Regions from separate parts of the Neobacillus sp. C211 genome, predicted to be linked through region 1. Evidence: riboswitches for the same ligand, from Rfam matches in the RefSeq annotation. Region 1 holds a riboswitch; each other region holds the start of a gene.
What was found. Region 1 has a riboswitch for S-adenosylmethionine ahead of mtnW (2,3-diketo-5-methylthiopentyl-1-phosphate enolase). Riboswitches for the same ligand answer to the same signal wherever they lie in the genome.

Region 1 (3,149 bases):
GCAATCATTGTTACATAATGAATCACATTCATTCGGCCATAGAATTTTTATTCTCTCGTCTGTAAAATCCGATTCATTGCAATAAACTCCATCAAATGGACCATATTTCTCCAAGATTGGATAAACAAAGAAGTCAATACCGCCACTAACAATATAAAATGGAATACCTTTTGCACGCGCAAATTCAACAAACTCTCCAAATCCTGGGCGAATCTTTGCATTTTCAATCGCAAACTCAGTCAATTCATCCTTTAACTTACTTGGTAATAAGGAAAAAAGTTTCCCAACTCCCTCATTGATCGAAATCTCACGTGAGAGGATTTGATCTTTAATCCGTTCCCACCCTTGAGGAGCAAACTTTTCCATCATGCTAATGATGTTATCACTTTCAGTTACCGTTCCGTCAAAATCACAAAAAATCACTGGTTTTGTCATACGGTCACCTCTGCATTACCCCATAGTTTTAGTGCCGTATGGAGCTCAGGATGCTGTTTTGCACCTTCGGCTAATAACTTTCCTTTAAGATTGGTATCAATCGCTTGACGGAACGCAAGGCCCCCTCCGCGTGCACCCTCTGGATGGCCATGGACCCCTCCGCCTGCATTAATGACAGAATCATTACCGAAGTCACGAATTAATAAAGGAACCAAGCCTGGATGAATTCCCGCTGATGGAACTGGAAATGACTTTTTAAAGACATCTTCTATGGTTAACTCACTTGCAATCGACAGTGCTTTCGTCTTCTCTAACGCCACGGTTCCATATGGGGATGGGAACAACGATAAATCCGCACCAGCATAACGAAGCAACTTTCCAAGCAATAATGAATGGGATAATCCATAAACTGGAGATGATGTAAAAGCACCACTAACTGCAGGATGTGCCATAAGCGGTAAGGCAATTTCATCGTCTTCTCTTAATTCCTGCAGGACGTCTATGCCATAGGAAAACACATTAAACAGTAAGAGGTCCGCTCCAAGCTCTGCAGCCTTCCTTGCTTTTTCCTTCAGCTGCGATGTTCTACCCGTTAGGTTAACTGCATACAAAGTTCGATGTCCTGTTTGGTCAAATACTTCTTGCAATGCCTTTTTTCCTTCGACAATTCTTTTTTCAAATGGTGTCAGCTCATTTTCAAAAAGGATTTCATCATCCTTCACAAAATCTACACCACCAAGGGCTTGTTGCTTTAATTGCTCAACTAAAAATGCGAGATCTTTACCGAGCACTCCTTTAAAGATACTCATTAAAAGCGGTCTATTATAAACGTTTAATTTCTTCCGAAGACCTTCAATTCCAAACCTTGGGCCAGGGAACTGACTCTTTAATCCGTCATCAAACTGTAAATCTAGTAATTTTATTTTTCCATCTAATGAAAGCTTACCGAAAACGGTTGTTAAAATAGCAGGCAGGTCATTAGAAAAATTAATCGCTGGATAGGCTATGCGGATTAAAGATTGGTCACCTTTTTCTGCAGGTATCGTTTCAACGGATACCACACTACCTTTATGCTTGCGTAATTGGCTTTGCTCTAGTTCAGGCAAGTTCGTCCATGAACCTACAGTTAATCCAAGTGCAATCTCTTCAGCCTTTTTGGTTGGTTTTTTTTCATCATGCAGTAAATATGTAGCAATTATTTTAGACATTCAAAAACACGTCCTTTCAAAAAACATAAAAAACCTCTTCAACAAAGAAGAGGTTAGCCGCAAACTAACATCTTCTCATCTATCAGCTTGTTGCTGCAAGAATTAGCACCGTGCCTAAAACTGGTTTAAGTCGGTTGCCGGGCTTCATCGGGCTTTTCCCTCCGCCTGCTCTTGATAAGAAAACGATTCGTATTTTATAAAGTTTTAATGTTGTTTAACTTTAATTTGCATTATCGCAAGAAAAATATAAAATGTCAATCAATTTAACAGAATATTTCCAAACGACTAATTCTTTCAACAGCTTCGGCTAATCGTTGTTCTGATGTTAATAACCCAACACGGACATATCCTTCTCCAAATTCTCCAAAGCCAATTCCCGGTGCAACCATGATATGTGCTTGTTCGAGTAAAATATTAGCAAATTCCTCAGATGTTTTGCCCTCAGGAACTTTGAGCCACGCGAAAAAGGACCCCTTTGGCGCGGTGACATTCCATCCCAATGAACGAAGCCCATCAATCAATACATTACGTCTTCGCTCATAAAGATCGTTAAGTTCCCGTACACAATCCTGAGGGCCCATTAAAGCCTCAGCCGCTGCCTCTTGTACAGCCCCAAATAAACTAACATAAAGATGGTCCTGTAAAAGTTCGATGCTTGAAATCACACTCTCATTCCCAACAGCAAAACCAACACGCCAGCCTGCCATATTAAAGGTTTTTGATAAAGTATATATCTCTATCCCAACCTCTTTAGCCCCTTCAACCTGCATAAAACTTATTGGTTTTTCACCATCGAAACCAATAGCACCATAGGCAAAATCATGAACAACACAAATATCATGATCACTAGCTAGCTTAATAGTCTCATCAAATAATTCATGAGTAGCTGTAGCTCCTGTTGGATTATTAGGATAATTGAGGAACATTAACCTTGCTTTTGATAAAACAGACTTATCCAGTTCGCAATAATCCGGTAGAAAGTTATTTTCCTCTCGTAACGGCATCGTAACCATTTCAGCTTTTGCAAGAGCAACCCCAGACCAATAATCAGGGTAACCGGGGTCAGGTACAAGGATGGTATCCCCCGGATTTAATAAGCATTGAGGAATTTCGACAAGTCCTGCTTTACCCCCAAACAAAATCGCCACTTCTTTATCCGGATCAATGCTCACTCCATATTCTCTTAAATAAAAATCAGCGGCAGCCTGTTTTAAATAACGATGTCCCTGAAAAGGAGAATATTTATGATTTAATGGATTCGCTGCTGCATCTTGAAGTTTTTTAACAATATGAGAAGGCGTTGGCTGATCAGGGTTGCCTTGCCCTAAATTAATCACATCAAACCCTTGTGAAATATATTCCCCCACTTTTTTAACAAGTGAAGCAAAAAATTGCTTTGGAAGACTAGTTAATAATTCTGATGGTGGAAATTGCTTCATTGTTCTCACCTGCTTAATTTTTTTTAAGAATCATTGTGAAATTCTAGTCACAAATGATATAACTTTT
Region 2 (3,149 bases), on a different contig from region 1:
ATTAGATGAACTAATTGAATTTCTTGAGGATAAGGATGTCTATATTCTTGTGGATGCCGACTCCTCAGGTGAAAAGCTTCGCAAACAGTTAAAACGAGAATTTCCGAAAGCGGAACATTTGTATATTGACCGGATGTATCGTGAGGTGGCAACTGCGCCAGTGCACCATTTGGCAACCGTTCTAATAGGGGCGAATATCGATGTTCATACTGAATTTTTAGAAATGGGTTAAAAGATATATGAACGAATGGAATCGAACAGATTTATCTGCCTTTCTTGAAAAAAAGGCGACCGGGTTAGTCTATTTTTATACACCCATGTGCGGTACCTGTCAGGTAGCTTCAAAAATGCTGCAGGTCATTGAGCAACTAGTAGAGTTAGATATGGGAAAAATGAATTTAAATTTCTACCCAGACCTTGCTAGGGATTTAGCAATTGAAAGTGTCCCTTGCCTATTATTTGTTGAAGCCGGCAAGATAAAAGAAACCCTCTACGCTTTTCAATCAGTTCCATTTTTGCTTGAAAAAATAAAACAGCATTTATCCTAAGCAGATGCGCGCTTGCATCTGCTTTTTAGGTGTACTCAAGCCTCTTAAGTAAAATCCTACCCGAGAAGAGAGGGAACAGTCCGCAACATGGTCTCTTACGGACAAAACGCATTAGCTAGCCTTTTGTGCATACCATTTAATGTTGACGGTCTCTTATTTAAATTGTGCATAAAGCGAGGGAGCTGATTTGGATAGATAATGAGTTCATTGAGTGGGGCTTTATAACAAGTAAAATGGGGGTTGATAAAAACTACATAAGCCTCAATAGGGATTCGATATTCATTAAGGTCTTTAAAACTCATAATCCACATCCTTTCGATTTCGAATCTAACTTCATTTTACAAAATGCTGCCCTTTAATCAGCAGTAATGTTTGAATAATTCTCAACACTTTTCAAAAAATTCTCTCCATCCGACATATTTCTCAGGAAATCTCCGTAAATCACCTCCAAAAGGTTGTTAATTGTCGACCACTTTAAAGAGGATTTCATGCCCCGTTCCTGTATATTTAATATAAGAGAGCAGACCGGAGTGGTGGATTATGATAGAGATGCTGAAAAACTTTCAATTAGCAATCAAACAGCAAAGGCATGTTCTGCCGTTACTAGAACATATCGATTTGCGAGTGAATTTGGTTTGTGAACAAAAAGCCATTCAGATTATCATAAAGAATGGAGAAATTTTCATACTTCATGATAGCGAAGTGACACGAACGATATCCGAAATCCGCGGTGACCTTAAGGCAATGAAACAACTACTTGAAGGGAAGGAACGGTTAAGGGCCCTTGAACATAACGGCCAATTACGTATTTCCGCTCCAATTCGCAGCACATTATTACTAGAATCTGTCTTCTATTTGACAAAGGCACAGGAAAATTTACCAAAAATAACAAATTTCTAATCAGAGCTATTGACTCGGAATTAAACTTACTGTAAAGTTTTAGGTGAATAATCAAATAATAAAGACAATTCAATAAACATTCTTATCGAGAGTGGCGGAGGGACTGGCCCTTTGAAGCCCAGCAACCGGTTTATAACACAATCACACGGTGCTAAATCCAGCAGAGCGGAGATGCTCTGAGAGATGAGGAGAGAGTCCCCCTCTTCTATGAAGCGGGGGTTTTGTTTGTTGCATTGCAAAAAAGGAGGAAGTAGTATGGGTGAAAATCAAAAGAAGTATCGTTTTGAAACATTGAGTGTTCATGGTGGATTGTCTCCGGATCCGGTAACGGGGGCTCGAGCCGTTCCGATTTATCAAAACAACGCCTATCAATTTAAGAATACAGAGCATGCGGCAAACCTATTTAGCTTAGCGGAACCTGGGTACATATACACACGCATTCACAACCCTACTACTACCGTTTTTGAAGAAAGAGTAGCATTATTGGAAGGCGGCGTTGGTGCCCTAGCAGTTGCTAGCGGTATGGCAGCGATTACCCTCGCCATTTTAAATATTGCTGAAGCTGGCGATGAAATCGTATCGGCATCAAATCTCTATGGAGGAACATATAATCTTTTTGCAGTGACGCTTCCAAAATACGGGATTAAAGTGAAATTTGTTGACCCTGAAAATCCGGAAAACTTCCGTGCTGCTATTACCGACAAAACAAAGGCTGTTTTCGCTGAAACGATTGGTAACCCAAGCCTTCGTGTACTTGATATTGAAAAAGTCGCCGATATTGCTCATGCAGCAGGTGTTCCATTAATTATTGATAACACCTTTGCCACTCCATATCTGTGCCGGCCAATTGAATATGGTGCCGATATTGTGATTCATTCTGCCACCAAATGGCTCTTAGGAAATGGAACAACTACAGGTGGAGTTATTGTCGATGGTGGGAAGTTCGATTGGAATTCGCCGCGATTCCCTGGTTTTACAACGCCAGATGCCAGCTACCATGACCTGGTTTATGCAGAAGCCCTAGGTGAGATCGCCTATATTATCAAAGCACGTGTCCAATTGCTGCGTGACTTAGGACCGGCATTAAGTCCGCAAAATTCCTTCCAGTTTATCCTTGGACTTGAAACACTGCATGTTCGAATGAAGGAGCATGTGGCTAATACTAAAGAAGTGGTGGAATATTTAACTAATCATCCTGCTGTGGAATGGGTATCTTATCCAGGACACCCGTCCCACCCAGATTATGAATTAGCCAAAAAGTACTTGCCAAAAGGTGCAGGTTCCATGGTTGTCTTCGGGATTAAAGGCGGTAAAGAAGCAGGAGCCAAATTAATCGATTCGATTACTCTATGGGCGCATGTGGCAAACGTTGGCGATGCAAAAAGTTTAATTATTCACCCAGCAAGCACCACCCATCAGCAATTAGATGCTGATGGCCTGAAAGCTGCAGGTGTAACAGAGGATTTGATTCGCCTTTCAATCGGTATCGAGAATGTTGAGGATTTAATCGAAGATCTCGAATCAGCTATTTTGGCTGCTACTGGTGTAATCTCATTAAAGGTAAATGCATAAAAGTTACCAAAACTTATTTTTCCGAATATGAAGTTATTTTCATTGACACCCCTTTTTATCCATGATACGATAACTTTCGTAATATAATTACTTAAACAAATTAACGTTTTAATTGAATATAGGTTACTT
Region 3 (3,149 bases), on a different contig from region 1:
GTTGATTACCTCCCTGTTGATTTCCGCGGAAGGCACGCAGGCTCCCCGGACCGCCCGTGGAAAGCGAAGTGCCTAGAGCGGAAATCAACAGGCCCATTAGCAGGTACAATGAATAATTAAATGCTGAGAATAAAAAATTGCCGATAAAAATACCCTTTCTCGACAATCTGAGAGCACCAAAGTGCTCTTCTATCACGGGAATAATGGCTTTTTAGAGGACAGCTAAAGTTACTTCTTTATTCTTAATTTCTGTATCATACTCCCCAATAATTTGAAAGTAGCACGTTGCCTTTTTCAGATTAATTAACTTTTCAATTTCTTCCTTGGTTGCCTTGATAATTGCTATCTTATCAGAAGCTTGGGCCACCCATGTAATCAAAGGGTTATTATAATTCTTTGAGAGGCCTTGAATTAACCATAATTCTTTTTCGTTCCCTTTTTTCTCTCCATCACATGCTGCTGTTATTTTTGTGATACTCTTATTTGACGACCGATTTTGACAGACATAGACCAAATCTTCAATAACAGCACTTGCAGTAGGATACATCCCAGCTCCTGGTCCTTGCAAAGTAATACTACCAACAATATCAGAGTGAATATTTACCGCATTTTCTACGCCTTCAATAGAATAAAAAGGATGAGATTTCCCAACAAGGACTGGTTTAACCTCTGCGTTAATTTGACTACCTGTCTTACTAATACTAGCAATATGCTTAAACCTTAACCCAAGCTTTTCAGTTGCTTCGATTAATTCACTTGTGATTGAAGTAATCCCTTCACGTTCAACATCCTGCCAATTTGGTTCTTTCCCAAAAGCAATTCTGCTGAGAATCATTGTTTTATAAAAAGCATCAAAGCCCTCCACATCGTTGGTTGGATCCACTTCAGCATACCCCTTCTCTTGCGCTAAAATAAGAGCATCAGCAAATGACTGCTTCTTCTCGCGCATTTCCGTTAGGATAAAATTCGATGTCCCATTAAGAATTCCTTGGATGTGACGAACTCGGTTAACATTTAATAACTGCCTTAAGGTTTGAATTACCGGAATTCCACCCGCAACTGTTGCTTCGTAACCCACCGAAACATTATAATTCTCGGCTAACTCGAGCAACTCATTCCCGTGGTGTGCAAACATTTCTTTATTCGCTGTGATTATGTGGCAACCACTTTGTATAGCTTGTTTTAAAAAAGTAAAGGGGGGTTCTTTGTCCACGATTGCTTCGACAACAACATCAAGCTGAGGAAGACTTAAAATTTCATTGAAATCTGAAGTGATTAGTACATCTTTATTAATATTTCTCTTTTTCTGCTTATTTTTAATTAGTATGGCTGCAACTTCCACTTTTCTCCCTAACACTCTCTCAAGCTCTTCCGCATGAGATTGAATTGTTCTATAAACGCCTTCCCCAACTGTACCAAAGCCTAGAATTGCCACTTTAATGACAGACATGCTCTCCACCCCTTAAATAATATTAGACATGACTAATAGGTTGTTTTTTTATCTCATATAAATAAGAAAAAACCCTCTTCATAAGAAGAGGGTAGATTTCCTCCTCTTATCTGTCAGGTTAAAAATAACCTGCAGGAATTAGCACCTTTTCAAGAATTACCTTGATGGTTGCCGGGCTTCATCGGGCCTAGTCCCTCCGCCGCTCTGGATAAGAGTTTTATTTAGTTAGTTTTTCATTAAATTTCAAAGTTATAAAGAGAATTCTAGTTGATTCCAAGGTAGTTGTCAATATTATTTGAAATTTCTTTTTATTAAAGTGGTAATAGGGGGACAAATTCCTTTTTCCCCAGTCGATCTATCATTTCGAGCCATTCCTTCGGCTTATTTGAAAGAATTGAATAGTATGTCGTCAGAAAATCCTTTACCAGGTCTGCTGGTAGTGAATTAAGTCCTTCATCTTGAATTGGCATGAAACATAAATCTAGACCTGCTACAGCTTCCCCATTGTTTTTCCAGGAAGGATGAACATATGAAAAATCAATGCGTTTATAACCCATATGGGATAGAACTTCACGTCGGACATATGGATCCATAACCTTTACTCCACCAAATTCGTGATGTTCAACCCGGTACGGATCGTATATTTCTGCAAACATCCCGAATAGCTCGTTACCATTTTCTTTAGCTAATTGTTGTAAATCCGTTAAACGGTTTTGCGCTAAAAAACGGCCAAGGCTTAAGCCTGGTTTACTGATGATTGTAAAATCTGTCATAGCAATATTCCAATCCGGATAATAACGATATTCAGTTGCTCCTGTGACTTCGTCTCCATCGACAGCCACAAACACGCGAATACTCGGATCTTCTAATGGCTCTTTCCATAGCTCATATTCTAATACTTCTTCTGCAGGAAATATTTCTCCCATTAAGTTATGAAGCTTTTTAAAATTAGGGTCTTCTATACTGGTTATTCTAATATATTCCATTATGATTCATTCCTCTCACTCATCTAAAAGGGTTTTTCCATTCCATTAATGCAGCATAATTGCAGGATTCTTCATCCTCTAGATAATTTTCAATAATCCCTATTGGCACACGACCACAATGCAGCAAGAAAGTGATAACAGGATCTTGAACTTCCCCTTTAATAGTTGCATCTAAATATTGTCCTGGTGTCATGATATCAGCTTTTTTATGATATCCTGGCATTCTGCCCCCGCCAAGTAATCGATATAACTCTTTTTCTATCACAACATGGTACATAGACTGCATCATCAATTTACCAAGCCCTAGTTTGCGGTACTTCGGACGAACACTAATATCAACAATATACAAGGTATTCCCATTTGGATTATTGTTCCGAATATATCCATGGTCAGTGATTTCTTCCCACGAATGGTTTTTATCGCTAGGATCAAAGTCGATAGTTAAGCCGGTAATTGACCCAGCTAATTCACCAGCTACTTCAACACACAATGCACCTTCTGGAAACATGTTCACATGGTTTGTTAATTGCTCTTTATTCCACCATAATTCTGAAGGAAAAGGAGGTGGGAAGCACTCGGATTGAATCTTGATAAGATCGTCAAAATCCACTTTTGAATAATTGCGAATGATAACTGGCACATGCCGCTCTTGGTCATAGACGTAAAATTCACTTCGATACATTCTATACCCACCCCTTCAGTTTATTTTTCCC

Region 2: it holds a riboswitch for S-adenosylmethionine, as region 1 does, so the genes downstream of both, ACSU6B_RS02955 (O-acetylhomoserine aminocarboxypropyltransferase/cysteine synthase family protein) here and mtnW (2,3-diketo-5-methylthiopentyl-1-phosphate enolase) in region 1, are expected to answer to the same signal.
Region 3: it holds a riboswitch for S-adenosylmethionine, as region 1 does, so the genes downstream of both, ACSU6B_RS27955 (homoserine dehydrogenase) here and mtnW (2,3-diketo-5-methylthiopentyl-1-phosphate enolase) in region 1, are expected to answer to the same signal.

Annotation. Positions count from the first base shown of each region.
Region 1 covers NZ_CM122574.1:85,414-88,562, forward strand. The annotation lists gene ACSU6B_RS00490 (2-hydroxy-3-keto-5-methylthiopentenyl-1-phosphate phosphatase) at 1-435, opposite strand, end outside; gene mtnW (2,3-diketo-5-methylthiopentyl-1-phosphate enolase) at 432-1,643, opposite strand; SAM riboswitch class I at 1,716-1,824, opposite strand; gene ACSU6B_RS00500 (pyridoxal phosphate-dependent aminotransferase) at 1,907-3,082, opposite strand.
Region 2 covers NZ_JBPXRO010000002.1:232,549-235,697, forward strand. The annotation lists gene ACSU6B_RS02940 (toprim domain-containing protein) at 1-232, shown strand, start outside; gene ACSU6B_RS02945 (thioredoxin family protein) at 240-548, shown strand; gene ACSU6B_RS02950 (SCP2 sterol-binding domain-containing protein) at 1,089-1,448, shown strand; SAM riboswitch class I at 1,528-1,638, shown strand; gene ACSU6B_RS02955 (O-acetylhomoserine aminocarboxypropyltransferase/cysteine synthase family protein) at 1,704-3,020, shown strand.
Region 3 covers NZ_JBPXRO010000054.1:14,687-17,835, reverse strand. The annotation lists gene ACSU6B_RS27955 (homoserine dehydrogenase) at 212-1,450, opposite strand; SAM riboswitch class I at 1,554-1,665, opposite strand; gene ACSU6B_RS27950 (GNAT family N-acetyltransferase) at 1,762-2,436, opposite strand; gene ACSU6B_RS27945 (GNAT family N-acetyltransferase) at 2,456-3,118, opposite strand; gene ACSU6B_RS27940 (carbon-nitrogen hydrolase family protein) at 3,139-3,149, opposite strand, start outside.